2 regions of the Arthrobacter sp. NPDC080082 genome follow, and region 1 is predicted to be linked to the other one. Evidence: predicted binding sites of a transcription regulator. Region 1 holds the regulator's gene; the other holds the start of a gene.
The links. The regulator LexA, encoded in region 1, represses DNA repair genes until DNA is damaged. The targets are predictions, from matches to a motif close to TCGAACANNTGTTCGA.
Positions count from the first base shown of each region.

Region 2: a site for LexA is predicted at 6,454-6,469, ahead of umuD (translesion error-prone DNA polymerase V autoproteolytic subunit). Genes of this name have one in related genera too.

Region 1 is NZ_JBFBKQ010000004.1:391,722-405,996, reverse strand. It holds gene priA (bifunctional 1-(5-phosphoribosyl)-5-((5-phosphoribosylamino)methylideneamino)imidazole-4-carboxamide isomerase/phosphoribosylanthranilate isomerase PriA) at 1-546, opposite strand, end outside; gene AB0O44_RS10885 (hypothetical protein) at 590-748, opposite strand; gene hisH (imidazole glycerol phosphate synthase subunit HisH) at 749-1,519, opposite strand; gene hisB (imidazoleglycerol-phosphate dehydratase HisB) at 1,516-2,142, opposite strand; gene AB0O44_RS10870 (histidinol-phosphate transaminase) at 2,311-3,420, opposite strand; gene AB0O44_RS10865 (LysM peptidoglycan-binding domain-containing protein) at 3,538-3,843, opposite strand; gene lexA (transcriptional repressor LexA) at 4,459-5,208, shown strand; gene AB0O44_RS10855 (ATP-dependent DNA helicase) at 5,337-7,427, opposite strand; gene hflX (GTPase HflX) at 7,420-8,997, opposite strand; gene AB0O44_RS10845 (methyltransferase) at 9,494-10,108, shown strand; gene dapF (diaminopimelate epimerase) at 10,089-11,048, opposite strand; gene miaA (tRNA (adenosine(37)-N6)-dimethylallyltransferase MiaA) at 11,041-11,997, opposite strand; gene miaB (tRNA (N6-isopentenyl adenosine(37)-C2)-methylthiotransferase MiaB) at 12,002-13,567, opposite strand; gene map (type I methionyl aminopeptidase) at 13,602-14,275, opposite strand, start outside.
Region 2 is NZ_JBFBKQ010000005.1:114,447-128,721, reverse strand. It holds gene AB0O44_RS11675 (amidohydrolase family protein) at 1-38, opposite strand, end outside; gene AB0O44_RS11670 (alpha/beta family hydrolase) at 35-718, opposite strand; gene AB0O44_RS11665 (hypothetical protein) at 705-1,058, opposite strand; gene ligD (non-homologous end-joining DNA ligase) at 1,187-2,209, shown strand; gene AB0O44_RS11655 (CDP-alcohol phosphatidyltransferase family protein) at 2,206-2,928, opposite strand; gene AB0O44_RS11650 (hypothetical protein) at 3,047-3,493, opposite strand; gene AB0O44_RS11645 (cupredoxin domain-containing protein) at 3,490-3,963, opposite strand; gene AB0O44_RS11640 (GNAT family protein) at 4,098-4,670, opposite strand; gene AB0O44_RS11635 (Y-family DNA polymerase) at 4,701-5,999, opposite strand; gene umuD (translesion error-prone DNA polymerase V autoproteolytic subunit) at 6,009-6,440, opposite strand; gene AB0O44_RS11625 (hypothetical protein) at 6,600-7,817, shown strand; partial or broken gene AB0O44_RS11620 (GNAT family N-acetyltransferase) at 7,889-8,338, opposite strand; gene AB0O44_RS11615 (L-threonylcarbamoyladenylate synthase) at 8,386-9,006, opposite strand; gene AB0O44_RS11610 (DUF6457 domain-containing protein) at 9,155-9,472, shown strand; gene AB0O44_RS11605 (FdhF/YdeP family oxidoreductase) at 9,552-11,909, opposite strand; gene AB0O44_RS11600 (long-chain-fatty-acid--CoA ligase) at 12,040-13,803, opposite strand; gene AB0O44_RS11595 (MBL fold metallo-hydrolase) at 14,066-14,275, shown strand, end outside.

The sequences.
Region 1 (14,275 bases):
GCCCTGCAGGGTGCCGTCCTTTGTGACGTCGGTGACGACGTAGCGGGCGCAGCCGGCTTCCTCTAGGCGGCCGAGGACCTCCCAGAGGTCGCCGCCCTCCTTGGTCCAGCCGCGGCCGGCGAGGGTGGTGCCGCGCACGTCGAGGCCGACGGCGATCTTGTCGCCGAAGCGTTCGATCACCCGGTCTGTCCACTCCGGGTTCTCCAGCGCGGCGGTGCCGAGGTTGACGCGGCCGACGCCGAGGTCCAGGGCGCGTTCGAGGGATTCGTCGTCGCGCAGGCCACCGGAGAGTTCCACCTTGATGTCCAGCCGGCCGACCACCTCGCGCAACAGCTCCGCGTTCGAACCGCGGCCGAAGGCAGCGTCCAGGTCCACCAGGTGGACCCACTCGGCGCCCTGTTCCTGCCAGTTCAGGGCCGCTTCGAGGGGGGTGCCGTAGCTTGTTTCGCTGCCGGCCTCGCCCTGGACCAGGCGCACGGCCTGGCCATTGACGACGTCGACGGCGGGGAGCAGTTCCAGGGCCGGCAGCGGGTTTTCGGTGGTCATCGTGAAGTCCTCACAAGGTAGGTGGCAGGGGCGGCGCGGGGCGTCAGGCGCCGGGCAGGGTCAGCAGGTAGGCGGCCAGCAGGGACATGCCGGCCAGGATGTAGAAGACGATCTGGACCCAGAGCGGGCTTTTCTGCTGGCGAAAGGAGAGCGCTCCGCCCACCAGCAGTCCGGCGAGGCCCATCAGTACCAGGGACCACATTCAGGCGGTCGCTTCCGGGGTTGCCGGGGCTTCCGCAGTGGTGCCTGCGCCGGCGTTGCGGGCGGGGCGGAGGCTACCGACCCAGTTGCGCAGCAGGCGGGCGCCCGCGTCCCCCGACTTCTCCGGGTGGAACTGGGTGGCGCAGAGCGGTCCGTTCTCCACCGCGGCGATGAACGGGGCGCCGTGCTCGGACCAGGTCACCAGCGGTGCGGCCATCCGCGGCTGGATCACATCGAAGTCCCAGTGCTGGACGCCGTAGGAGTGCACGAAGTAGAAGCGTTCCTTCTCCACACCGTCGAACAGCAGCGAGCCCTCCGGCACGTCGACGGTGTTCCAGCCCATGTGCGGGACGACGTCGGCGGGCAGCAGCTCGACCTTTCCGGGCCACTCCCCCATGCCTTCGGCGACCGTGCCGTGCTCCACGCCGGCTTCGAAGAGGACCTGGAGGCCGACGCAGATGGCCAGCACCGGCCGGCCGCCGGCGACGCGGCGGCCGATCATCCGGATGGCATCGACGGCCTTCAGTTCGTTCATGACGGTTTCGAAGGCGCCGACGCCGGGGACCACCAGGCCGTCGGCGTTGAGGACGTCCTCGGGCTTGGAACTGAGGATGACCTCGGCGCCGGCGCGCTCGAGGGCGCGGACGGCGGAGCGGACGTTGCCGGAGCCGTAGTCCAGGACGGTGACGGTGGGCTTGCCCTCCGGGGAGGCGGGCTTGCGGCTGGCCTCCGGATCGATGATGGCGCCGTCGCGCAGCACCTTCCCGGTCACAGTGCGCCCTTGGTGGAGGGAATGCCCTCGACGCGGGGGTCCGGCTCGACGGCGGCACGGAGCGCCCGGGCGAACGCCTTGAACTGAGCCTCGACGATGTGGTGCGGGTCGCGGCCGGCGGTGACGTTCATGTGCAGGCAGATTCCGGCGTGCAGCGTGATGGCCTCGAAGACGTGGCGGGTCAGCGAGCCGGTGAAGTGGCCGCCGATCAGGTGGTATTCCTGCCCGGCGGGTTCGCCGGCGTGGACCAGGTAGGGTCGGCCGGAGACGTCCACGACGGCGTGTGCGAGGGCCTCGTCGAGGGGCACGGTGGCCTCGCCGAAGCGGCGGATCCCGGCCTTGGTGCCCAGCGCGGTCTTGAGGACCTCGCCGAAGGTGATGGCGACATCTTCGACGGTGTGGTGCACGTCGATGTGGGTGTCACCCGTGGCCTTGACGGTCATGTCGATCAGGGAGTGCTTGCTGAGGGCGGTCAGCATGTGGTCGTAGAACGGCACCGAGGTGCTGATGTCCGAGACGCCGGTTCCGTCCAGGTCGATCTCGACCAGGACGGAGGATTCGCTGGTGGTCCGTTCCAGGCAGGCGGTTCGGGCCTGGGCAGCGGCTGATCCGGTGGTGCTCATATGGGTGTCCTTTTGGCTAAGTGGCGGTCGCCCGGCCTGTGACGGCGGCGCGCGGGTCCTGGATCAAGTCTAGGGCCCGGCACACCCGGGGCGCCCGGCGGCCGGCGGGGCGGTCGCGCGGGGCCGGCGGGGCTGACCCGGCGGTGCGGAATGTGGGGGGACGCGGGCTCAGCCGCGGTGGGCGGTGAGGATCCGTTCCAGGGCCTCCAGGAAGGCGGTGGTCTCCGCCTCGGTTCCGGCGGTGACCCGGAGATGGCCGGGGATGCCGACGTCGCGGACCAGCACGCCGGCGTCGAGGAGTTCCTGCCAGACCCGGTGCGGGTCCGTGAGCCCGCCGAAGAAGACGTAGTTCGAGTCCGACGACGCCGGGGTAAGGCCCATTCGGGTCAGCTCGGTGACGATCCGGTCGCGCTGCCGCTTGATGTCCTCGACATCGGCCATCAGCGCCTCGCGGTGCCGGAGGGCGGCGAGGGCGGTGGCCTGGGTGATGGCGGAGAGGTGGTACGGCAGGCGCACCAGGCGCAGCGCGTCGGTGACCTCGGGAGCCGCGGCCATATAGCCGATCCGGGCACCGGCGAGGGCGAAGGCCTTGCTCATGGTGCGGGAGACGATCAGCCGTTCCCGGCCGGGCAGCAGGATCAGGGCGCTCGGGGTGCCCTCGTGGGCGAACTCGTGGTACGCCTCGTCGACGATGATGATGGCCTGGCTGGCCTCCCCCGCCTCGTAGACGGCTTCGACGACATCAAGGCCAAGGCCCGTGCCGGTGGGGTTGTTGGGCGAGCAGAGGAAGACGATGTTCGGCTGCAGCTCGCGGACCTGCCGGGCGGCGGACTCGGCGGTCAGGCTGTAGCCCTCGCCGCGGACGCCGGCGACGTAGCCGGTGTCCGTTCCGGCAGCGAGCAGCGGGTACATGGAGTACGTGGGAGGGAAACCGAGGGCGTTGCGGCCCGGACCGCCGAAGGCCTGGAGAATCTGCTGCAGCACCTCATTGGAACCGTTGGCGGCCCAGATGTTCGTGGCGTCCAGCCCGTGGCCAAGGTATTCGGCCAGCGCCCCGCGGAGTTCGGTGAACTCCCGGTCCGGATAGCGGTTGAGCCCGGCAGCCGCCTCAGAGACGGCCTCCGCGATCGCTGCCCGCACGTCGGCGGGGACACCATGGGTGTTCTCGTTGACGTTCAGGAGAATCGGAACGTCCAGCTGGGGAGCACCGTAGGGGCGCAGGCCCCGCAGGTTGGTCCGGAGGGGAAGTCGGTTGAGTCGCTCAAGCTGGTCAGTCACGTCCCCAGTTTAAGTGAGAGGACTGTCTGGCCGGAAACCGTGACCAACGACGGCCCATCCCGCGGCCGGCGAATGGCCTTACCAAGTTCGGCGGACGCTCCGTCCCGGGGATTCAGCTTAGGGGGTCGGAACGAAGAGCTGCTGGCCGGGCAGGACCGGCGCGGCGTCGAGGTTGTTCAGCTGCACGATCTCGGCGACCACGTCCCTCGGATCCCGTTTCGGGTCGACGGTGCCGGCGATGGTCCACAGGGACTCCCCGGGCTGCACGGTCACGGTGACCGTCGGGGTGGTTGCCAGCGATGCAGGGGAATCGGCGGCCTTCGCCGGCGCGGTCAGGGAGCCTGCCAGGGACAGCAGCAGGGCCGCGAGCAGGATCAAGGGCAGTCCGAAGAAGACGAAGCGTCCCCGCCGGGTCAGCCGCAAGGGAGCCTGGGCCGAAGAGTGGGCCCGGCGTACAGCTGACGCGCTCCCGGCGGTCGCGTCAGCGTCGGCCGGGGCCGCGAACGGAGCTACCGCCCCGGAGAAGGCCGTGGCAGTATCCGGCACGAGATACAGTGCCGGCCTTCCGGCGTCGGAAAACTGCGAACCGGCGAAAGCGATTCTTGCTGACATGAACTGAGCCCTCCTGGACTTGTCGTTGCCGCCCGGCGTACTCCTCGTACCTGCCGCCAACCGGCTGAACCATCATTCGCTTCGAACACAAGGCCGAAACCGGCCGTGGTTCTCCACTTGCAATCTTCGAACACATCTTCGAATCTTGCTGTTCTCTTTTTAGCACCTATGAACGAACTCTGTCGAGACTCGCTAGAACAAATGTTTGAAAAACACCGGCGGCTGACCTATTTTTGAAGCACGGAACCGGTCCCTCGAAGGACCCGCACTCCGCACCTGCAGTCTGAAACCTGTCGAACACCCGCCAGCGGTGATCAAGAGCAGTCAAACGGCAGGCACTGACATTTTTAGGATTCGCAGCAATCGGGCCGCTTCACTCGGTCCGCCGGCCACGGATCCGCACCACGAACGGAAGGCACGGGGACCATGGCAGCACAAGCCACCGGCGGGAGGGCAACCCGGCGCGGCGCCCAGCCTGCCCGGGCGCCCAAGAGCCTCACCGTCCGTCAGAAGAAGATCCTCGAAACCATCCAGCGGTCCGTGACGGACAACGGCTATCCGCCGTCGATGCGCGAGATCGGGGACACGGTGGGGCTGGCCAGCCTCTCCAGCGTGACCCACCAGCTCTCCCAGCTGGAGAAGCTGGGCTACCTACGCCGGGACCCCAAGCGTCCCCGCGCCATGGAAGTGTTGATGCCGCTGACCCTGGACGAGGGGTCCACCCCGATTTCCGGCGTCGAACAGCCCCGCGGGCTGAAGGCCGTCGGCGGACTCGCGGTGTCGGAACTGGCCAGCGCCACGGACACGGCGATGGTCCCGTTTGTGGGCCGGATCGCCGCCGGTGGCCCGATCCTGGCCGACCAGGTGGTGGAGGACGTCCTCCCCCTGCCGCGCCAGCTCGTGGGCCACGGTGAGCTGTTCATGCTCAAGGTCGCGGGCGATTCCATGATCGACGCCGCGATCTGCGACGGGGACTGGGTGGTGGTTCGCCGGCAGAACGACGCCGTCAACGGCGACATCGTGGCCGCCCTCCTCGATGACGAAGCCACGGTCAAGACGTTCCGGCAGCGCGACGGCCACACCTGGCTGCTGCCGCAGAACACCCAGTACGAACCGATCCTGGGCGACCACGCCGTCATCATGGGCAAGGTCGTCTCGGTCCTCCGCTCCCTGTAGCGCGGGCAACGCCGCCGGCCAGGGGCCCGGCTGAACGCGCTGAACGCCCGGAGCTGGGGACCCCACCCCGCCCGGACGCCGAGGCCTGAGCGCCGCCAAACCCCGCCGAACGTCCCTGCCCCGGGGGCCTACGACCCCTGCGCGGCCTCTTTCGCGAGCCGCTCCAGCGACGCCACGGCCACCGCCGGGTCCGTGGTGGCCCAGAACGGCGGCAGCGCGGCCCGGAGGAAGCCGCCGTAACGCTCGGTGGACAGCCGTGAGTCCAGCACCGCCACCACGCCGCGGTCCGACGTCGAACGGATCAGCCGGCCCGCGCCCTGCGCCAGCCGGATCGCCGCGTGCGTGGCCGAGACGCTCATGAAGCCGTTGCCCCCGGCCTGCGCCACGGCCCGGGAGCGGGCCGTCATCAGCGGATCGTCCGGCCGCGGGAACGGGATCCGGTCGATCACCACCAGCCGGCAGGAGTTGCCGGGCACGTCAACGCCCTGCCACAGGGACATGGTGCCGAAGAGGCAGGTGTCCGGTTCGTCCGCGAACTGCTTGACCAGCGCGGTCATGGTGGATTCGCCCTGGCAGAGGATGCTCAGGCCCAGCCGCGGCCGGAGCGCGTCGGCGGCCTCCTCCGCGGCGCGCCGGGAGGAGAAGAGGCAGAGCGCGCCGCCGCCGGAGGCGCGGATCAGCTTCTCGAGCTCGTCCAGGGCCTCGGGCGCGGTCCCCCGGCCCGGTTTGGGCAGGTGCTTGGCGACGTAGAGGATGCCCTGTTTGGGGTATTCGAACGGCGACCCGACGTCGACGCCGGTCCAGCTCGGGGCGCCGGGGCCCACCAGGCCCAGGCCCCCCGCGGCCGGTTCGAAGGCCGAGCCGATGGCGAGGGTGGCCGAGGTCAGCACCACGGTGTGGTCCGCGAACAGGCCCTCCCGCAGCCGCCCGGCCACGCTGAGCGGGGCGATGTTGATCAGCGCGGGCGCCGAATCGTCCGGCTGCGAGTAGCCCTGCTGCGGGTCGAAGGTGCTCTGCCGCGAGAACCACACCACCTCGCGGTTCTCGCGGGCCGCGAGCAGGCGTTCGCAGAGCTCCAGGATCACCATCAGCCGGGAGCGCGCAAGCTGCCGGCCGCCGTCGGCCGTGGTGGAGCCGTCTCCCTTGGAGTCGGAGAGCGCCGCACGGCAGGCGTCCCGGAGCTGGTCCACGCAGTCGAGCTGTTCGCTGTTCAGGCCGTTGGGCATCAGTCCGCCGGGAACCCCCGCGACGGCGAGCTCGAGGTTCGCGGCGGCGTTGTTCAGCGCGTCCACGGTGATGCCGGTGTGCTTGCGGGCGCCCGAGGCGGCGGCGTGGACCATGGCCACGGAGAGCTGGCCGGAGACGGCCCCGGTGACCCGGTCCTGGAGTTCGTGCGCCTCGTCCACGACGACGACGTCGTAGTCGGGCAGCACGGCCAGGCCCTCGAAGGCGCTCACGGCCAGCATGGCGTGGTTGGTGACCACGACGTCGGCGTCCGCCGCGTCCTGGCGCGCCAGTTCGCTGAAGCATTCGGCGGCCGACGGGCACTTCTGCGCGCCGAGGCATTCCATGGCGGTGACGGACACCTGCCGCCAGGCGCGGTCGGTCACGCCGGGGAGCAGTTCGTCGCGGTCGCCGGTGGCCGTGTTCTCGGCCCATTCCCGGAGCCGGACCACTTCCCGGCCCAGCTGCGAGGCCGGACCGCCCATGGCGGCGGCGAAGTGCGGGACCGAGGTGTCCTCACCCAGGGAGAAGAGCTGGCCCTCGGCGGGTTCCTCGGACGGGAACCCACCCTCGAGCTTGTGCCGGCACACGTAGTTGGACCGGCCCTTGACCAGGGCGATCTTGACGGGCCGCTTCAGGGCAGGGGTGATGGCCTTGAGCAGTCGCGGCAGGTCCCGGCCGACGATCTGGGTCTGCAGGGCCAGGGTGGCCGTGGAGACCAGGGTGGGCTTGTCGCTGTCCAGCGAGTGGGCGATCAGCGGGATCAGGTACGCCAGGGACTTTCCGGTGCCGGTGCCGGCCTGGACCAGCAGGTGGTCGCCTGTGTCGATGGCGCGGGCCACTTGGCGGGCCATTTCGTGCTGGCCGTCACGGCTCTGCCCGCCCATCGCGGCGACCGCCCGGTCGAGGAGCTCGATCACGAGCTCCTCGCCGGTGGCGCCACCGGGGGCCGGGCGTGCGTCGCTGTCCGCTTCCGCCACGGCCGGTTCAGTCATTGCGGACGAAGGGATCCAGCTCGGCCGCCAGGCCTTCGCGCACCATGACCACGGCGCGCGTGCCGGTCTCCTCGTGGTCCAGGCTGACGATCTCCGCCTCGGTCTCGTGCAGCTTGCTGAGCACGTCGCCGCGGCTGTACGGGATCATCAGTTCCAGCTTCACGCTGGGCCGCGGGATGCCCTCACTGACGGCCCGCAGCAGCTCGGGGATGCCCTCGCCGGTACGGGCGGAGACCACCACGTGGCGCGGTTCGCGCTGCTTCAGGCGCTCCACCACGAACGGGTCCGCGGCATCGGCCTTGTTCAGGACGATGATCTCGGGCACCTTGCGGGCGTCGACCTCGCTGAAGACGGACCGGACGGCCGCGATCTGGCCCTCGGGGTCCGGGTGCGAGACGTCCACCACGTGCAGGATCAGATCCGAGTCGGCGACCTCTTCCAGGGTGGACCGGAACGCCTCCACCAGCTGCGTGGGCAGCGAGCGGACGAAGCCAACGGTGTCGGCCAGGGTGTAACCCAGGCCGTCGGAGGTCTCGGCCTTGCGCACGGTGGGGTCCAGGGTTGCGAACAGGGCGTTCTCCACCAGCACGCCGGCGTCGGTCAGCCGGTTCAGCAGCGAGGACTTCCCGGCGTTGGTGTAGCCGGCGATCGCGACGGACGGGACGGCGTTACGACGGCGGTTGGCCCGCTTGGTCTCACGCGCCGGCTTCATGGCCGCGATTTCGCGGCGCAGCTTGGCCATCCGGGTGCGGATCCGCCGGCGGTCCAGTTCGATCTTCGTCTCACCGGGGCCACGGGAGCCCATGCCGGCGCCGGCGCCGCCCACCTGGCCACCGGCCTGGCGGGACATCGACTCGCCCCAGCCGCGGAGGCGGGGAAGCAGGTACTCGAGCTGGGCCAGTTCCACCTGGGCCTTGCCCTCGCGGCTCTTGGCGTGCTGGGCGAAGATGTCCAGGATCAGCGCGGTCCGGTCGATCACCTTGACCTTGACGATGTCCTCGAGCGCACGCCGCTGGGAGGGCGCCAGTTCGGCGTCGACCACCACGGTGTCCGCACCGGTGGACATCACGATGTCCTTGAGCTCCTGGGCCTTGCCCGAGCCCAGGAAGGTGCCCGGGTCCGGCTTTGCCCGGCGCTGGACCAGCCCGTCGAGCACCTCGGAGCCGGCCGTCTCGGCCAGGGCGGCCAGTTCGCGGAGGGAGTTCTCGGCGTCGGCCAGGGTGCCCTCGGACCAGAGGCCGGCCAGCACCACGCGCTCCAGCCGGAGCTGCCGGTATTCGACCTCGGTGACGTCTTCGAGTTCGGTGGACAGCCCGGCGGTGCGGCGCAGGGCGCGGCGCTCCTCGAGGTCCTGCTGGTCGCCGTCGTAGCTGCCGTGCTCGGTGGCCAGGCCGGAGATGGCCTGGGCCCGGCCCAGGACCGCGCGGGGTTCGGCGGTGTCCGCGTCGGCGGCGCCGGTGTCCCGGGCGGGGGAATCCTTGGAAAGAATCCGGTCGATCACAGCCTGGATCTCGGCAGGACTCATGTCCTGGGCTGCTGAATCGGGTCCGGTGTTGGGCTGACTGGTCATGGTCTCCTTTGAAGGGTCTGCCATTTCAGAATAATGCTGATCGGTGCGGTGCGCTGCGGAATTCGCGCTGGGCTGACGATGTGGGGTCATCCGTGCCTCCTGGGTGTCCTGCGGCGGCGGTGCCGCGGACGGGCGGGCTCCTCGGCGGAGCGGCGGGTGGGGTCCGTGGGTCCTAGAAAGGTTTCCTCACGGGCGGTGCTGCACGCCGGTCGGTTCCGCGGGCGACGGCGGGGCCGTGCGGTGGGATCTTCGAGGCGTGGAGTTTCCGGCGTTGCTGGAATGAGTGCCGGAACAGGCCGCGGGTCGCCGCGGCCGGAGGGGTCCAGCGGAGGGCGGGGCCTGCGTCGCTGGAGGGCGGATCACCCGTTGAGGCGGGGCGCCCGTGCCGGTTGCCTGGTGGCCGGCTATTCAAAGATCAGGAACATGCCTCCAAGTTTACCAGAGCGCACCTTTCCGGTTTCCCAAGCCCGCGGACGGCCAACTACTCTGGCACGTTATGGAGTCTGCACACTATTTCAGCGCCCAGCCGGCCGGGCCGTTCACCCGCAAGCCCCTCACCGTGGAACTGGCCGGCGCGCCGCGGCAGCTGCAGACCTCCAGCGGAATCTTCAGTCCCGACGGCGTCGACAAGGGCACCGCGGTGCTGCTGGCGGATGTCCCGGCCCCCGCCCCGCAGGGGAACCTGCTGGACATCGGCTGCGGCTGGGGTCCGATCGCGCTGACGATGGCGCTGAAGGCCCCGCACGCGCACGTCTACGCCGTGGACGTCAACGAACGCTGCGTGGCCCTGACCAACGAAAACGCGGCACTGCTGGGCCTGGAGAACGTCACGGCCAGCACCCCCGGCGAGGTGGACCCGGAGCTGCGCTTCGACACCATCTGGTCCAACCCGCCCATCCGGATCGGCAAGGACGAGCTGCATTCCCTGCTGCTGCTCTGGCTGCCGCGGCTGGCGCCGGGCGGGTCGGCGTGGCTGGTGGTGCAGAAGAACCTCGGCTCGGATTCGCTGCAGCGCTGGCTGGGCACGGAGCTGGACAGCAGCTTCACGGTGACCCGGGAGAGCACCTCGAAGTCGTTCCGGATCCTTCGAGTCAGGAAAGCGTCCCGCTAGCGACGATCACGGCCGGGCCGCTGAGCTCGACGTGCTCGTGGCCGTCCGGGGCGACGAAGAACTTCACGCCGACGACGCCGCCGGGCACCGTGACGTTCCAGGCGTCCGGCGCGCCCTGACCAGCCCAGTGCCGGATCGCGACGGCGGCCGCGCAGGCGCCGGTGCCGCAGGAGAGGGTCTCGCCCACGCCGCGTTCGTGGACGCGCATGCTGATGGCGCCGACGCCGTCGTGGACCAGCGGCTCGGCGGGAACGACGAACTCGACGTTGGTCCCGTGCGGCGGCTCCGGGTCGACGCGCGGTGCGGTGAACAGTTCGGTGGCGTCCAGTTCCGCCTGCTCGGCGAGGGCGACGACGGTGTGCGGGTTGCCCATGCTGACCGAGAGGGCCGGGCGGGCAACGTCGAGGCCGTGGGCGCTGACGAGGGAGTCCATGGCCCGGGCCGTGGCTTCGCCGGGGAAGACGAATTCCCAGGGACCCATGTCCACGGCGTAGCCGGAGGCGGTGCGGACGACGGTCTTGATGCCGGCGCGGGTGCCGATCACGAGGGATTCCCCGGCGGGCAGGTCCACGAGGCCCTGCTGGACCAGGAAGTGGACGAAGACCCGGACCCCGTTGCCGCACATTTCGGAGAGCGATCCGTCACCGTTGCGGTAGTCCATGAACCACTCCGCCTCCGGGTGCTGCGCGAGCAGCTCGGCGCCCTCGGGCAGGAACCGGGACGGGACCGCGCGGATCAGCCCGTCGCCGCCGATGCCGCGGTGCCGGTCACAGAGGGCCGCGACCTGCTCGGCGGTCACTTCCAGGGCCCCGTGCGGGTCCGCGATCAGGACGAAGTCGTTGCCGGTGCCGTGGCCCTTGGAGAAGGCGAGCCCGGCCAGTGCTGTGGTGTCGGCGGCGTGGGCCGTCGAGGCGGCGGTTCCGGCGAGAGTGTCATCCATGGTCCAAGGCTACCGGGCCGCCTCCCGCCGGGACCAACGCCAGCTGCGTTGCCTTCGCCACGAGGTCCGGGGCCTGCCAGTCGAGCCAGGCGATCCGCGGGTCGGCGCGGAACCAGGTGAGCTGGCGGCGGGCGAACTTCCGGGTGGCGGCGATGGTGTCCTCGGCGGCGTGCGCGACGTCGGATTCGCCGTCGAGGACCTTGAGGAACTGGGCGTAGCCGAGGGCGCGGGAGGCGGTCTTGCCGCGGCGCAGGCCCTCGGCGTCCAGCCGGCCCACCTCCTCGAGCAGGCCGCGGTCCACCATGGCGTGCACGCGGGCGGCGAGGCGCTCCCGGAGCTGCTCCCGGTCCACCTGTAGGCCGAGTTGGACGGCCGGGCGGTGGTAGGTGCGGTCGGGCATGAAGGAGCTGAAGGGCCGGCCGGTCAGTTCGTACACCTCGAGGGCACGGATGACCCGCCGGGCGTCGCCCAGGCGCCCGGCCGAGACCGGGTCCACCTGCTCCAGCCGGGCCCGGAGCGGGGCCAGGCCTTCCGCCGCCTCCTCGGCCTCGAGGCGGGCACGGACGGCCGGGTCGGTGCCGGGAAAGTCCAGGACGTCCAGGGCGGCCCGGACGTACAGCCCGGACCCGCCGGCGAGGATGGCGCGTTTCCCGCGGGCGTGGATGCCGTCGATGGCCTCCCGGGCCTGCCGCTGGAAGTCCGAGACGCTGGCTTCCTCGGTGACGTCCATGATGTCGAGCAGGTGGTGCGGGACGCCTCGCCGCTCGGCGTCGGTGATCTTGGCGGTACCGATGTCCATGCCGCGGTAGAACTGCATGGCGTCCGCGTTGACCACCTCGCCGTCGAGCGCCAGCGCGAGGGCAACGGCCAGGTCGGATTTTCCCGAGCCGGTGGGGCCGAGGACGGCGATCACCGGCGGCGGCGCGGCGGACAGTTCGGCTCCGGTCACGGCGTCAGCGGCCGCGCACGGGCAGCGCGGGCATGCCGAGGGACACCCCGGCCTTGCCGCCGCCGGCCGCGGCGGGGGCGGGTGCACCGCAGGAGTCGGCCTGGGACCGGTCCCAGGCGTCGCCGGCGCGGGAGCGGCGCAGCTGGTAGTCCTCGGGCGACGCGGGGTCGGCGATGAGGTGGAAGGATGCGGCCTCGGTGACGGTCACGGTGACGAGGTCGCCGGGGCGGGGGGATTCGGCGCCGTCGGGCACGGAGAAGTGCACCAGGCGCTGGTCCTGCGCTCGGCCCGAGAGGCGGTGGGTCTCCCCCGCCTTCCGACCCTGCTGGGCGGTGACCATAACCTCGACCCGGCGGCCCACCTGGCGGGCGTTTTCCTCGGCGGCGATCCGGTCCTGCAGGGCGGTGAGCCGTTCGAAGCGTTCCTGCACCACGGCCTTGGGTAGCTGTTCGGGCAGGTCGGCGGCGGGGGTGCCGGGCCGCTTGGAGTACTGGAAGGTAAAGGCGGTGGCGAAGCGGGAGCGTTCCACGACGTCCAAGGTGGCCTGGAAGTCCTCCTCAGTCTCCCCCGGGAAGCCGACGATGATGTCTGTGGAGATCGCGGCGTGCGGGATCTTGTCCCGGACCTTGTCGAGGATGCCCAGGAACTTCGTGGAGCGGTAGGAGCGCTTCATGTCCTTGAGTACCTTGTCCGAGCCGGACTGCAGCGGCATGTGCAGCTGCGGCATGACGTTGGGGGTCTCCGCCATCGCCTCGATGACGTCGTCGGTAAAGGCGGCGGGGTGCGGGCTGGTGAACCGGACGCGCTCCAGACCGGGGATCTCCCCGCAGGCGCGCAGCAGCTTGGAGAAGGCCTGGCGGTCGCCGAATTCGACGCCGTATGAGTTCACGTTCTGGCCCAGCAGGGTGACCTCGATGGCGCCGTCGTCCACGAGGGCCTGGATTTCGGCGAGGATGTCGCCGGGGCGGCGGTCCTTTTCCTTGCCGCGCAGGGCCGGGACGATGCAGAAGGTGCAGGTGTTGTTGCAGCCGACGGAGATGGAGACCCACCCGGCGTACACCGAGTCGCGCTTGGTGGGCAGCGTGGAGGGGAAGACGTCGAGGGATTCGAGGATTTCCAGCTGTGCCTCGTCGTTGTGGCGGGCCCGGTCCAGCAGGGCCGGCAATGCGCCGACGTTGTGGGTGCCGAACACCGCGTCGACCCACGGCGCCTTCTTCAGGATGGTCTCGCGGTCCTTTTGTGCCAGGCAGCCGCCGACGGCGATCTGCATGCCCGGGTTCGCATCCTTGACCGGGCGGAGGATGCCGAGGTTGCCGTAGAGCTTGTTGTCCGCGTTCTCACGCACGGCGCAGGTGTTGAAGACCACGACGTCGGCCAGCTCGCCCTCGGAGCGGACGTAGCCGGCGGCCTCCAGCAGGCCGGACATACGCTCGGAGTCGTGCACGTTCATCTGGCACCCAAAGGTCCGCACCTGGTAGGTGCGGGCGGGCGCGGACGCTGCCGCATCCGACGCCGAGGAATCGGCGTGCGTCGAGGGGCTGTCGGCTGGGGAGGGAATGGTCAAACTCACCCGTTAAGGGTACCGGCTCCGCCCGGGGCGCGGACTACGCGGGCGGAGCGAGGGTGAGGATCTCGGCCCCGTCCTCCGTGATGGCGATGGTGTGTTCGCTGTGGGCGGTCCGGCAGCCGGTGGCGCTGCGAAGCGTCCAGCCGTCGGCGTCGGTGACCAGGGTGGCCGTGTCCTCCATGACCCAGGGCTCCAGCGCGAGCAGCAGCCCCGGCCGGAGGGTGAAACCGCGGCCGGGCCGGCCGGTGTTGGGCACGTGCGGGTCCTGGTGCATGGTGGAGCCGATGCCGTGGCCGCCGAATTCGGTGTTGACCGGGTAGCCTGCCGCGGTGAGGACGCCGCCGATAGCGGCCGAGAGGTCACCGATCCGGGCGCCCGGCTTCGCCGCCGCGATGCCGGCGGCCAAGGCGCGTTCGGTGGTCTGGATCATCGCGACGCTCGCGGCAGGCTGCGTGTCGCCGACGAGGAAGCTGATGGCGGAGTCCGCGGCGATGCCGTTCCTGGCGACGGCGAGGTCCAGGGTGAGCAGGTCGCCGTCGGCCAGGCGGTAGTCGTGGGGCAATCCGTGCAGGACGGCGTCGTTCACGGCCGTGCAGATGTAGTGGCCGAACGGTCCGCGGCCGAAGGAGGGCGCGTAGTCGACGTAGCAGGATTCGGCGCCGGCAGCGGCGATGAGGTCCTTGGTCCAACGATCAATGTCCAGCAGGTTGG
Region 2 (14,275 bases), on a different contig from region 1:
GCGTCGGTGAGCTCGGCCGGACCGTGGCCGCCGCTCACTTCCCGGCTCCTTCCGGGGCATGGGACCGGAGGAAGCGGGCCACCGGTTCCGCCAGCCCCGCGCCGATCTGGTCCGCGGGGCGCTTCCTGCCGGCTACGGCGAAGGAGTGGTCCCCGCCGTCGACCCACTGCACCTCGGCGGAGGGCCCGATCCGGGCGGCAACCGTGTCCAACAGGTTCCCGGTGGCGAAGGTGTCCCGGGTGCCCTGCAGGAACAGCATGGGCACGCTCACGCCGTAGAGGTGTTCGTCCCGGAGCTTCTCCGGCTTGCCCGGCGGGTGCAACGGGTAGCCGAGGTAGACAAGGCCGGCCGCCGGCATCCCCTCGGCCACCGCCATGGACGCCATCCGGCCGCCGAAGGACTTCCCGGCCGCCCAGACCGGCTCGCCGGTGGAGCGTTCGCGTGCGGCAGCCATCGCGGCCCGCCACGTTGCGATGGCGACTGGCGGGCGGTCCGGGAACTTCCGCCCGGCCTCCCGGTAGGGGAAGTTGAAGCGGAGGGTGGCGACGCCGTCGTCGTTCAGGGCGGCGGTGAAGCCGGTCATGAAGGGGTGGTCCATGCCGGCGCCGGCCCCGTGTGCCACCACCAGCGTGGCCACCGGGTGGTCGGGCCGGGCGTAGAGGGCGGACACCGCGGTGCCGTCGACGTCGATGCTCAGCGATTCCTCAACCACGGGCACCTGCCGCCCGCGTTCCGGGGATCAGGGCCCTCAGCGCCCAGCCCGCGGCGCACACCAGGGGCACCGCGGCGGCCATCAGGACCACCGGGTTGGGTCGGAATACGCTCCGGCCATCGCGGGCGCCCGCATACACTCCCAGCGGCAGGACAAACCCGCCCCCGCCTCCGCCGGCCCCGCCGGGTTCCTCCCCGGATGCCGGCGCGCTGCCGCCGCCGAACCCGAAGGACACCAGCGCCACGGGCACCACCCGCTCTCCCGCGAGGTCGATCGGCTCGCCGTACGCCCGGGAGACCCCCACCGTCTTGAATGCGTCCGCCAGGGACGCCAATGCCTCAGCCATGGAAGCCACCCTAGCCAGCGGCGGCAGCCGGAGCCAGACGCGGGGCCGCGGCTCCCGTGGCGACCGGACCGGCGACGACGCGCTCCGGGCGGGTGTCGCCGGGACCGGGCGCGCGGTAGCCTGCCCTCATGGCAAGGGAAGAGACGATGGTGACGGTTCCGGGTCCGCACGGCGAGCGGGAGGTCCGGATTTCCAGCCCGTCCCGGCTGGTCTGGCCCGCCGCGGGGGTGACCAAGCTGGACCTGGCGCGGTTCATGATCGACGTCGGCGAGGCATTCCTGGCCGCGAATGGGGACCGGCCCATCACCCTGCAGCGTTTCTCCGGCGACGTCGACGGCGAACAGTTCTTCTCCAAGAATCCGCCCAAGGGGGCGCCGGACTTCGTCAGGTCGGTGCCGGTGGTTTATCCCAGCGGACGCTCCCACCCGCAGCTTGTGATCGACGAAGCAGCTGCCGCGGTCTGGGCGGTGCAGATGAACACCGTGGTTTTCCACCCCTGGGCGTCGCGGGCCGGGAACCCGGACAACCCGGATCAGCTCCGCATCGACCTGGACCCGCAGCCGGGAACCTCCTTCAGGGACGCCGTCCCCGCCGCCCGGGAGCTGCGGAAGGTCCTCGCCGACGTCGGCCTGGAGGCCTTCATCAAGACCTCCGGCAACCGCGGGCTGCACGTGTTCGCGCCGATCGAGCCGGACCACGAGTTCCTGGACGTCCGGCATGCCGTGATCGCCGCGGCCCGTGAACTGGAGCGCCGGATGCCCGAGCAGGTAACCACCGCCTGGTGGAAGGAGGAGCGCGGGGAACGGGTCTTCATCGACTTCAACCAGGCCAACCGGGACCGCACTATGGCCGGGGCCTACAGCCCGCGGGCGCTGCCGGGGGCCACGGTGTCCTGCCCGCTGACGTGGGAGGAACTCGACGACGCCGATCCGGCCGCCCTGACCGTGGCGACGGTGCCGGACCGGCTGCGGTCCACCGGTGACCCCTGGGCCGGGATGCACGCCAACCCCGGCTCGATCGAGGGCCTGCTCGGCTGGTGGGAGCGGGACGCCGCGGCCGGCCTCGGCGAGCTGCCGTTCCCGCCGGACTTCCCCAAGATGCCGGGCGAACCGCCGCGCGTACAGCCCAGCCGCGCCAAAGCCAAGGACTAGCCGGCGGCCGCCCGCCGCCGCTCCAGGACCACGACGTCCCGCCCGAAGGACAACACCAGCAGGCCGAGTGCGGCCGCGACCGCAGCGGTCGCCGCGGCCCCCGGGATGCCGGGCACCAGGGCGAACAGCAGGGCCGCCGGCTGCAGCGCACCGATCACCTTCCGGGCGGCCGACGGCGGCAAAGGTGCGCGAAGCGGCGGCCGGACCCGGCCCGCGGCCTGGAACACGTAATAGAGAAGGCCGGATCCGAGCGCCCAGACGCCAAGGCTGCCCGCCACGGCGCAGGCCAGCACCAGCGTCAGTGCCGCGTCGGTGGCGGTGTCCAGGCGGGCGCCGTCGGCCGAGGCGGTCCCGGTCCGCCGCGCCACCGGCCCGTCCACGGCGTCCAGGGCGAAGGCCGCCGTCCCGACGGCGAGCAGCGGCAGCCCTGACGGGCCGCCGGTCAGCAGCCCCGACGCGGTGAGCGCGGCGCAGCAGGCCACCAGCACCGCCCGGGCCAGGGTGACCCGGTCCGCGGGGGTACAGGACGGGACGGCCCGGCCCAGCAGGTTTGCGCCGGCTCCGGTCAGCACCGCCGCGCCGGCGCCCACCGCGAGCAGTGCGCCCCCGCCGACGGGAAGCGACGGGCCGGCGACCACGGCGACGGCACCGAGGTACGCCACGGCGGCCACGGAAACGTCGGCCACCGCCGGGTGCGGGGCGGTCCGGAGTTCAGTCATGATGCGGCCATGGTATCGCCGCGGGCGCTGCGGGGCCGCTGCCGTAATGCCCCGAAATCCCGGCACCGTGAGCTCCCTGAGGTCCCTGCACCCTAAAGTCGCGCTCACCGCGTTGGGCTCAGGCCGCCGTCGTCGTCCGTCCTCGACCGGCCCGGACGAACCCCGCGGCCGCCGCAACCGCGCCCAGGCCTTCCGCGGCGGCGCTGATCGACTTCTCCCAGAACCAGACCGGGTCGTACATCGCGGGGAAGGGAACGAACGCGGGGATATCGACGTAGCGGTAGAGCACCACGGCGGCGAAGGCGCTCAGGGAAACGAGGAACGCGAAGGCAAACGCCGCCCGGGAACCCCGCCAAAGGACGGCGACGGCGGCGAGCGCGGCGGCGGCCGCCTCGACGACAAAGAGCGTGCCCTGTCCGAGTCCCTGCGGCGAGCCGGCCTGGTAGCCGGGCGCCAGGTGAAGATGGACCCCGGCGTCGACGGCCAGGCAGCCGGCCGTCAGCAGCCGCAGGGCAAGGCCCCGGCTCCGGTGGCCGGCAACGCCCCGGTGTGCGGTGGCGCTCATTTGACCACCAGCGTTCCGTGCATGTTGGGGTGGAAGGTGCAGTGATAGGTGTAGGTGCCGGGCGTCCCCGGCGCGGTGAAGGTGGCCGTGCCGCCGCTGCCCTTGACCGTGACGTCGAAGGTGCCGCCCTGATCGGCGGTGACGGTGTGCGCGGCGCTGTCCGTGTTTGTGACCGTGACGGTGCTGCCCGCCGCCACCTCAAGGGTCGGGCCGTAGGCGAAGTTCTTGATGGTTATGGCGGCCCCGGCGGACGGTGACGTCGACGCGCCGGAAGAGGCAGTGGTAGCGGACGCGCCCGTGCTTGTTGAGGCGGCTGTGCTCGTCGAGGTGCCGGCGGTGTCCATCGGCATGGCGGCGCTCGCGGAGGTGCCGGACGGGGGAGCCGTGCCGCCTCCCGAGCCGCAGCCGGCCACACCCAGCACCAGGGCCGCGAGCGCAGCGACGACGCCACATTTTCTTCCGGTGACCATGACCCACCTCCGGCGAATCAGTTGACCTAAGCAACCCGCCTTAATTCTGCTCCTCATCGGTGCGGATGGCGCCGGGCATTTTGGCGGGTATTGCGGTGAGGGGGGCCGGGGCCGCCGCCGAGACGGCCTCGGTCCTAGCGTGACCCCGAGCGGGTGGCCTCCCACTCGCCGCGAAGGATCGAGAAGACTTCCTTGTCGTAGCGGGACCCGTCGAACACCCAGCTGCTGCGGAGCACGCCCTCCGAACGCATGCCGAGCCGCCGGGCGATGGCGACGCTGCGCAGGTTGTCGGTCCGGCACCGCCACTCCACCCGGGAGACGCCGCGTTCCTCGAAGGCCCATTCCATCAGCAGGGCGACCGAGCGGGTGACGAGTCCGCGGCCCACCGCGCCGGGTTCCAGCCAGCAGCCGACCTCGCAGATGCCCCAGCCGGCGTCGAAGGCCACGAACATGACGCCGCCAATGATGCTGTCCCCGTCCCAGAGGCCGTAGATGCGGGCGCCGTCGCGGGCGGTGGCCGTGGCGTAGCGCTGCAGGGTGGCCCGGGCGCCCTCGACGGTGTCGGTGACGAAAGCCGGTCCCACCCAGGGGCGGATGTGGTCCCGGGCCCGGTCCATGTGCTCGGCGAAGGCCGGGGCGTGCCACGGCTCCAGGGGTTTCAGGACGACGCCGTCCCGGACGGCCGTTTCAAACAGTGAAGAAGGCATGCCGGGAGCTTAGCTGATAGGCCGGCGCGGTCAGGCGGCCTTGACCAGGGGGAGTTCGTCCCAGTGGGTGGTGTAGCGGGGGGAGAGCATGTCCCGCCTCATGCTCCAGTCCGGTCCGCCCCGGATGCCGCCGAAGCCCAGTCCGATGGAGCCGCGGCCGTAGCGGCGTGTGATGTCCTCCACCAGGCTCCCGATGTGGCGTTCCTCGCGCGGATTTTCGAACGGGGACAGCGGTGCCTGGTTCCCGGTGGGCCGAAGGTCGGTGACCATGATGCCGGCCTTCGCGTACTTCACGCCGTCCACGATGCGGGGCAACAGCGCATGCGCCGCCCGCGTCAGGATCACCGGATCCGCCGTCGGCATCGGCAGGACCACACTGACCGTGGGGAACGAGACGTCCCGGGCGTTGAAGTGCGAGGTGCCCGCGAACGCGGTGAGGAGCTTCGCCTGCAGTCCGTGCCGGGACAGCCGGGCGGAGGCCTGTTGCCCGTAGACGCTCAGGACCTGCCGGAACCCGGCTGCCGAAGTCAGCGGGGTGGAGAAGGAACGGGAGAAGATCAGTTGGTCCCGTCCGATGCGTTCCTCTTCCAACGGGATGCATGGGGTGCCCTGCAGTTCCAGGACGGTGCGCATCATGACCACGGAGAACCGGTCGCGGATCATCACCGGGTCCGCGCGGGCCAGGTCCAGGATCGAGTGGATGCCGAGGGCGTTGAGCCGCTTGGTCAGCCGGGTGGCGACGCCCCAGATTTCGATCACCGACAGGCTTCGCATCAGGCGCTCGCGGGCGGCGGCGGGCACGGACTCCCAGTGGCAGACGCCGTCGAAGGCAGGATTGTTCTTGGCCCACTTGTTGGCCAGCTTCGCCAGCGTCTTGGTGGGGGCGATGCCGACGCAGACGGGCACGCCGACGTTGCGTCGCACCGCCGTCTTCATCTGTCCGCCCAGCGCCAGCAGTTCCGCAGGGGTGCCCTTCACCCCCAGGAATGCCTCGTCGATGCTGTACACCTCCAGCCAGGCGGAGAAGCGGCCCAGCAGTTCCATCACCCGGGCGCTGATGTCGCCGTAGAGTTCGTAGTTGCTGGACAGCGCCACCAGTCCCCACTCCCTGGCCCGTGGGGCGAGCTTGAACCACGGCTCGCCGAGGGGAATCCCAAGCCGCTTCGCCTCGGGTGACCGCGTGACGGCACAGCCATCGTTGTTGGACAGCACGACGACGGGACGGCCCTCCAGGGCGGGGTTGAAGGCGCGCTCGGCGGACGCGTAGAAGCAGTTGACGTCCACAAGGGCGATCTGGGGCAGCTGGCGCATCGGGGCGGGCCTGGCCATGACGGCGCCCTAAACCACGTGGAGGCAGCGCGTGGCGACGCCCCAGACCACGAGTTCGGACAGGGACGGAACCCTGATGTCCGGGTAGGCCGGGTTCTCGGCCTGCAGCACCACCCCGTTGCGGGTGATCCGTAGCCGCTTGATGGTCAGCTCGCCGTCCAGGACCGCGACGACGACGGATCCGTCCACGGGTGTCAGCGCCCGGTTGACGATCAGTTCGTCCCCGTCGCTGATCCCGGCGCCCTCCATGGAGTCCCCGGAGACCCGGACCACGTAGGTGCTGGTGATGTCCTTGATCAGGTGCTCGTTCAGGTCGATGCGGCCGTCGAAGTAGTCCTGCGCGGGCGAGGGATAGCCGGCCGCCACCGGCACCGGCGAGATCAGCACCGAGAGGAGGGAAGTGCCCGCGTCTATCACGCGGGGTCCGATAATTGCGCCCACAACACACCTTAGTTCGAATATATGTTCTAATCTAAGTGTAAACCCGGGGGCGGACACTGGACCGGGGGAAGCCCTTCGGTAGTAGGCTTCGGGGGTTGGCCGCGCCGGGCGGCCCGCTGTTTGGGGGTAGTGGTGGCACGAGCACGTTGGCTGGCGGTTGTGGCTGTGGGAGCTGCCCTGTGCGGCGGGGCTGGGCAAGCCGTCGCGGCCCAGGCCGTCGCGGCGCCGGCCGCCTTGGCGCCGGCGGAGGTGGTATCGACGGGCGGGACGCCGGTCGACGTCGTCGTCGGCCCGGACGGAACCGCCTACATCGGCGGCTACGACGGCCCCGGCGGGGTCCTGGTGATTCCGCCGGGCGAGCCGGGCCCTACGCGCCGGATCACGACCGGCCCCAACGTGGCCGGACTGGCCCTGGGGCCGGACGGAACGCTCTACGTGGCCCAGCAGCAGGGTGGCTCCGTCGGCGGGGCCGAGATCGGCGTCGTGCCTCCCGGTGCCGCGGCCGTCGCCCGGACCATCCCGGTGTCGAGGGGCAACCACCTGATTGCCGCCGGCCCTGACGGCACAGTGTATGTGCCGAACCCGGAGAACAAAACGGTGCTTGTCCTTGCCGCCGGGGGCACGGCGGTGGACCATGTCATCGGGGTCGGGGCGGGACCGGTGGAAGTCGCCGTCGGCGCGGACGGCACCGCCTACGTGGTCAACCAAATCGAGGGCACGGTCTCGATCGTTCCCGCCGGCCAGGCCGCGGCATCCCACACGATTCCCACCGGGACGGTGGCCGGCACCACGGAGAATCCCCACGACATCGCCGTCGCCCCGGACGGCACGGTCTACGTCACGAACATCAGCACGAACAAGGTTGCGGTCATCGGGACGGGGGCGGACCGGGTGGGCTACACCATCTATGTCCCCGGCGGCCCCACCGAGGCGGCGCTCGGACCCGACGGGACGCTCTACGTGTCGAGTGTCCTCACCCCGGGGATATCGGTGATCAAGCCAGGCTCCCGGACCGTCGATTCCACCATCCCGACCGAGGGACGCCCCGGGCACCTCGCGGTGGCCCCGGACGGCAGCATCATCGCGGCGACGCCGGGCACCGGCCTGGGCAACGGGTCGGTCTCCCGCTACGCACCGCCGGCGCCGTTCCCTGCCCCGGGCCCGGCCGGCCCCGGGGCAGGGAACGGCGCAGGAGTGGGGAACGACGCCGCGGTGGGAAACAATGCCGGGCCCTCGCCGTGGAGTTCGCCCGGCGTCGTTGCGGGTGCCGGCGGAGTGGCGGTGATCGTCGTCGCCGCCCTGGTGCTGTTGCTGGGCCGACGCCGTTCCCTCAGAGCCGACGGACGCGACGGCGACGTTACCGCCGAACAGGCGTAGGGCTGGGCCGTCCCGATCCAGTAGCGGCGCTTGCCGTTCCGGGTGTCCTCGTAGGCGCCGCCGTTCTTTTCGATCGTGGCGCGGGAGCCCGCGTTGTCCTCGTCGCAGGTCAGGAGTGCCCGATCGATTCCCAGGCCGCGGGCGATCGGCAGCGCCTCCGCCAAGGCTCCGGCGGCATGACCGCGCCGCCGCGCCGACGGGCGGACGCTGTAGCCGATGTGCCCCACCTCGTTGAGGAGGAATTCGTTCAGGTGGTGGCGGACCGCCAGGGAGCCAAGGAATTCGCTGCCCTCGACAATCCAGAGATACGTACAGGGCACGTAGCCGGGCTTCCGCGGAGTCCCCGGTCGCGCGTCCCGGCGCAGAGCCTCCACAAAATCGGCGAACGCGGCGGAACCCGCCAGGTCCGCGTCGGGCCGATGCTCTATCCCGCCGCCATCCTGGTGCGCGCCGTCGAACTCGGCAAAGGCCTCCAGCCAGGAGGCGTGATACGTGTTGTCGGGTACGGTAAGCCGGGCCATGCCCCGATCCTAGCCGGGCCGCGGTGTAACCCTGTGGACCCGTGCGGCTACTCGAAGCGGGACGGGTCACCCATGCCGCGGCGGACCACCTCGGCGGCACCGCCTGAAAAGTCGATCACGGTGGTGGGCTCCGCGCCGCACTCGCCGGAGTCGATGACGGCGTCGACCACGTGGTCCAGCCGCTCCTTGATCTCCCAGCCCTGCGTCAGCGGCTCCTCCTCGTCCGGCAGCAGCAGCGTGCTGGAGAGCAGCGGTTCGCCCAGCTCCGCCAGGATGGCCTGGACCACGGTGTGATCCGGAATTCGCACCCCCACGGTCTTCTTCTTCGGGTGCAGCAGCCGCTTCGGGACCTCCTTGGTGGCCGGCAGGATGAAGGTGTAGCTGCCGGGGGTCACCGCCTTGATGCTCCGGAAGACGTCGTTGTCGATCTGGACGAATTGACCCAGCTGCGCGAAGTCCTTGCAGACCAGGGTGAAGTGGTGCTTGTCGTTCAGGTGCCGGATGGCCCGGATCCGGTCCAGCGCCTCCCGGTTGCCCAGCTGCGCGCCGAGGGCGTAGCAGGAGTCCGTCGGGTAGGCGATCAGGCCCCCGGACTTGAGCAGCTCCACCACCTGGGTGATGGAACGCGGCTGCGGGTTGTCGGGGTGGACATCGAAGAATCTCGCCATGGCATGAGCTTACGCCCGGCCGCGCGGGGCACATCCATTCCGGCCCGGCGGCTGTGTCGCGTTTCATTTGGGCCCGGATCGGTGCTACCCCTTGAGGGACACCGCGCGACGGACGCACCGATGCAGCACCGACGAAGAGGAGTAGTACATGACTTTGCCCCGGGATGAAGACAGCTCACTGCGGCACTGGAGCGCGCGTCTGATCCAGGCCCTGCAGATCCTCGACCTGGAGGTGGACCACGAGAAGCTCGTGCAGCTCGCCGACGAATCGGTCAAGGCGGTGGGTCCGCACGCCGACGCCGTCAGCGCCTTCATCGTCGGCTTCGCCGCCGGAACGGCGTCCACCCACGGGCGCAAGAGCGTCGACGAGGCCGTCACGGCCGCCGCGGACAAGGTGATCGAGCTGTGCGAGCACGGCGAAGAGGGCGGCCCGGACGAGAAGGGCTGGACCAAACGGGCCCAGTAGCCCGCACAAAACGCACAGGCAACAGCCGGCAGGCCGCATCCCCGAGGGGACGCGGCCTGCCGGCTTTTCCGGAGAGATGCTAGGCGGACACCGTCACGCCGGGGGCGGCGTGCAGGCGTCCCGGGCCGTCCGGCTGCTGGTCCGCGCTGGCTTCGAGCCGCACGATGACGGCCTTCGAGATGGGCGTGTTGCTTCCCTCCGCGGTGTGGTTCAGCGGCACCAGGACATTGGCCTCCGGGTAGTACGCTGCGGCACAGCCGCGCGACGTCGGGTACGAGACCACGCGGAACTTGCGCAACACGCGCTCCTCGCCGTCGTCGTGCACGCCGTGAATGTCCACGTACAGACCGTCCGTGAGCCCCAGCTCGGCGATGTCGTCCGGGTTGACGAACACCACGTGGCGGCCCTTCTTGATGCCGCGGTACCGGTCGTTGTGCCCGTAGATGGTGGTGTTGAACTGGTCGTGGGAGCGCATGGTCTGCAGGATCAGCGTGCCCTCGGGGCGTTCGACGTGTTCGAGGTAGTTCACCGTCAGCACGGCCTTGCCCGTGGGCGTGGCGAAGGTGCGCGAATCGCGGGGACCGTTCTCGAGGATGAAGCCGCCTTCCTGGCGGATCCGCTCGTTGTAGTCCTGGCAGCCGCCCACCACCCGGGAGATGTGGTCGCGGATCAGATCGTAGTTCTTCTCGAAGCCGTCCCAGTCCGCCGCGATCCTGTCGCCCACCAGGGCCTTGCCCAGGCGGCTGAGGATCGCGGGTTCGGAGAGCAGGTGGTGGGAGACCGGTTCCACGCTGCCCCACGAGGGGTGCACGGCGCAGACGGTGTCCTCAACGGAAACGAACTGCTCGCCGGATTCCTGGATGTCGATCTCGGTCCGGCCCATCGTGGGCAGGATCAGCGCCTCGGCGCCGGTCACCACGTGCGAGCGGTTGAGTTTGGTGGAGACCTGTACGGTCATCTCCGTGCCGGCCATGGCGGCCTCCGCGGCGTTGGTGTCCGAGACGGCGGCCACGAAGTTACCGCCCATCGCCATGAAGAACTTGATCTCGCCTTCGCGCATCTTGTTGATGGTTTCGACGGCGTCCACGCCGTGTTCGCGCGGCGGCTCGAAGTCGAACTCCTTTCCGAGCGCCTCCATGAAGGACTGCGGCATCTGCTCCCAGATACCCATGGTCCGGTCACCCTGGACGTTGCTGTGGCCGCGGATCGGGGAGGCGCCGGCCCCGGGCTTGCCCATGTTGCCGCGCAGCAGCAGGAGGTTGATGATCTCCTTGATGGTGGCCACGCCCTTCTTCTGCTGCGTGACGCCCATGGCCCAGGTGATGATGACCTTGTCCGCCTTCAGGTACCGGGCGGCCAGCTCGTCGATCTCCTCGGAACGCAGCCCGGTGGCCTCCAGGACCTCCCGCTCGTCCAGCTGCGCGAGGTGTTCCTTCAGTTCGTCCAGGCCCTCGCAGTGCTCGGCCAGGAACGCATGGTCCAGGACCGTCCCGGGGTTGCGGGCCTCGGCGTCGAGGACGCGCTTGGAGACGGCCTGCAGCAGGGCCATGTCCCCGCCGATCCGGATGTGCATGAACTGGTCGGCGATGGAGGTTCCGTGGCCGATCACGCCGCGGACCTTCTGCGGGTTCTTGTAGCGGTGCAGCCCGGCCTCCGGGAGCGGGTTCACGGCCACGATCTCGCCGCCGTTGTGCTTGCAGTTCTCCAGCTCGGTCAGCATGCGCGGGTGGTTGGTACCCGGGTTCTGGCCCATGATGATGATCAGGTCGGCGTCGGCGTAGTCGTCGAAGTTCACGGTCGCCTTGCCGATGCCGATGGTCTGGCCCATCGCCCAGCCGGAGGACTCGTGGCACATGTTGGAGCAGTCCGGCAGGTTGTTGGTGCCGTAGCCGCGCACCAGCAGCTGGTAGAGGAAGGCCGCCTCGTTGGAGGTGCGGCCGCTGGTGTAGAAGGACGCCTCGTCCGGGGAACCCAGGCCGTGGAGCTTGTCCGTGACGATCCGGATTGCCTCATCCCAGGAGACGGGGCTGTAGTGGTCTTCGCCGGCGGCCTTGAACACCGGTTCGGTGAGGCGGCCCTGCATGCCGAGCCAGTAGTCGGACCGGTCGCGCAGTTCGCTGACCGAGTGCTCGGACCAGAACGACGACGGAATCACCAGCGGCGTCGCCTCCCAGGTGACGGCCTTGGCGCCGTTCTCGCAGAACTCGAACGCCTTGCGGTGGTGCGGGTCCGGCCAGGCGCAACTGGGGCAGTCGAAGCCGTCCTTCTGGTTCATCTTGAGGACCGTTTTGCGGGTCCGGTTGGGACCCATCTGCTTGATTGCCGGCTCCATGGAGTGGTAGACGCCGGGAACTCCGGCCGCCCAGTGCTTGGGCCGGTCGCCGACCTCCAGGTCCTTTTCGTTCGGTTCCTGTACCTCAGGTGTCTTGCGAGCCACGACAACTTCCCTTCTGCAGACGCCGCCGTTAGCCCGGCGGCGGGCACAACTCCTCTACGCACCCTACCCGCCTACGTGAGACACGACTCTCAGCCGGACCGGAGCGCCGCGGGGAATCGGCGGGGGCGGGCTATTCGGCCGCGCGTTCGGCGAGCGTCGCCTGGATCTCCCGACGCAGGACCTTACCGATCAGCGAGCGCGGGAGCCGCTCCATGACCACCACCCGCCGCGGCACCTTGTACGCGGCCAGGTGTTCCCGCGCGAAGTCCCGCAGGGCGCCGGGGTCCACGGCGCCGCCGGCGTCGGGCACGACGGCGGCCACCACGTCCTCGCCGCCGCCGGGCCGGGGGACGCCCACCACGGAGACCTCCGCGACGCCGGGGAACCTGGCCAGGACGTCCTCCACCTCGGTGGGCGAGACGTTGAAGCCGCCGGTGATGATCAGCTCCTTGATCCGGTCCCTGATGGTCACGAAGTGGTCCTTGTCGACGGAGACGATGTCACCGGTCCGGAACCAGCCGCCCTCCAGCAGGGCCTCCTCGGTCTCCTGCGGGCGGTTCCAGTAGCCGGCGAAGACCTGCGGGCCGCGAATCAGCAGTTCGCCTTGTTCGCCGGGCGCCCGGTTGACGGCGACGTTCCGGGGATCGACCACGCGGATGTCGGTGAGCGGGAAGGGGACCCCCACGGTGCCGGGCTTGCGGCTCGGGCCGAAGGGGTTGCCCACGGAGATCGGCGAGGTCTCGGTCAGGCCGTAGCCTTCGATCAGGTACCCGCCGGTGGCCTTTTCCCAGGTCTCCACCGTGGCCACCGGGAGGTTCATGGCTCCGGAGATGGAGTACCGGATGCCCCGCAGGCTCACGCCCCGGCGGGCTGCCTCCGCGGCGAGCCGGTCATAGATCGGCGGGACGGCGGGCAGGAACGTCGCCGGCGAGCGCCGGTGCGCCTTCAGGACCAGGCCGGCGTCGAACTTCGGGAAGAGCACCAGCCGCGCCCCGATGCTCAGCGAAAAGGTCATGCAGAGCGTGAGCCCGTAGGCATGGAACATCGGCAGGACGGCGTAGACGGTTTCCTTCCCGTCCTGGAGGCCGGGTACCCAGGCGCGGCCCTGCGCGGCGTTGGCCTGCAGGTTCGCGTGCGTGAGCATGGCACCCTTCGGTGCGCCGGTGGTGCCGCTGGTGTATTGCAGGACCGCCAGGTCCCCGGGCGCGGGCCGCTGGTGGCGCCGCTTGAGCCGCCCGGCGTCCAGCAGCCGGTGCCATGGCAGCACCTGCCGTTGAACGACGGCGGCCCGGGTTCCGCGCGCCGGCTTCCCGGCGGCCAGGGCGGCGCGTGCCTTCCGTGCGGAGGGCAGTGGAAGCCGCAGCGCCAGCCGTTTGCCCAGCGGCATGGCCGGGATCAGCTCCACCGACACCACGGTGCGGACGCCGATGTCCGCCGGCAGCCGCAGCACCCGGTCCACGGCCTTGTCCCAGACGATCGCGACGGTGGCGCCGTGGTCCTCGAACTGATGGCGCAGCTCGCGGTCCGTGTACAGGGGGTTGTGTTCGACGACGACGGCGCCCAGGCGCAGCACCGCGTAGAAAGCAATGACGTGCTGCGTGCAGTTGGGTAGGACCAGGGCCACCCGGTCCCCGGCGGCCACCCCCAGCTTCTGCAACCCGGCGGCCACACGGTTGATCTGCGCGCCGAGCTCCCGGTAGCTGGTCCGCGCACCGAAGAACTCCAGCGCCGTCCGGCTGCCGTAGCGCCGAACGGACGCCTCCACCATGTCCACCAGCGACCCGGTGGGCAGCACCAGGTCGGCCGGAACGCCGTCGCTGTAGAGGGCGGTCCAGGGGCGGTCCGCCCACGGGAGGCCCGGCACCTGTGGTTCCGGGAGATTCTTCTGCTTCATGCCTGGTCCTTGCCGTGGGGAGGGGGTCCGGCCGCTGACGGGTCGGGGCAGTGGTTCGCGGCGGCTGCGGGACAAGTCGGCCGCCCCGAAAAAGCCTACTGCCCGGTACCGGGTCCCGGAGCGATGGGCGCTCCCAGTGGGCGGTCACGGCGGGCTGTCCGCACGGTGGCGAGGGGCGCCGCGGCGCCGTGACTTTCGGCCCTAGGGAGCGTGGGCGATTGCGCGGAAGGTGGGGGTGACGGACTCGGGAACGGAACGCACCATGACACACGACCGGCCTTCCCTGCGGTTCCTCGGTGCGACAGACACCGTGACCGGTTCCCGGTACCTGCTCGAATCCGGCGGCCGCCGCGTCATGGTGGACTGCGGGCTGTTCCAGGGCTACAAGCGGAGCAGGGAACGCAACCGGACCCCGTTTCCCGTCCCGCCGCACACTATCGACGCCGTCGTCCTCACCCACGCCCACCTGGAT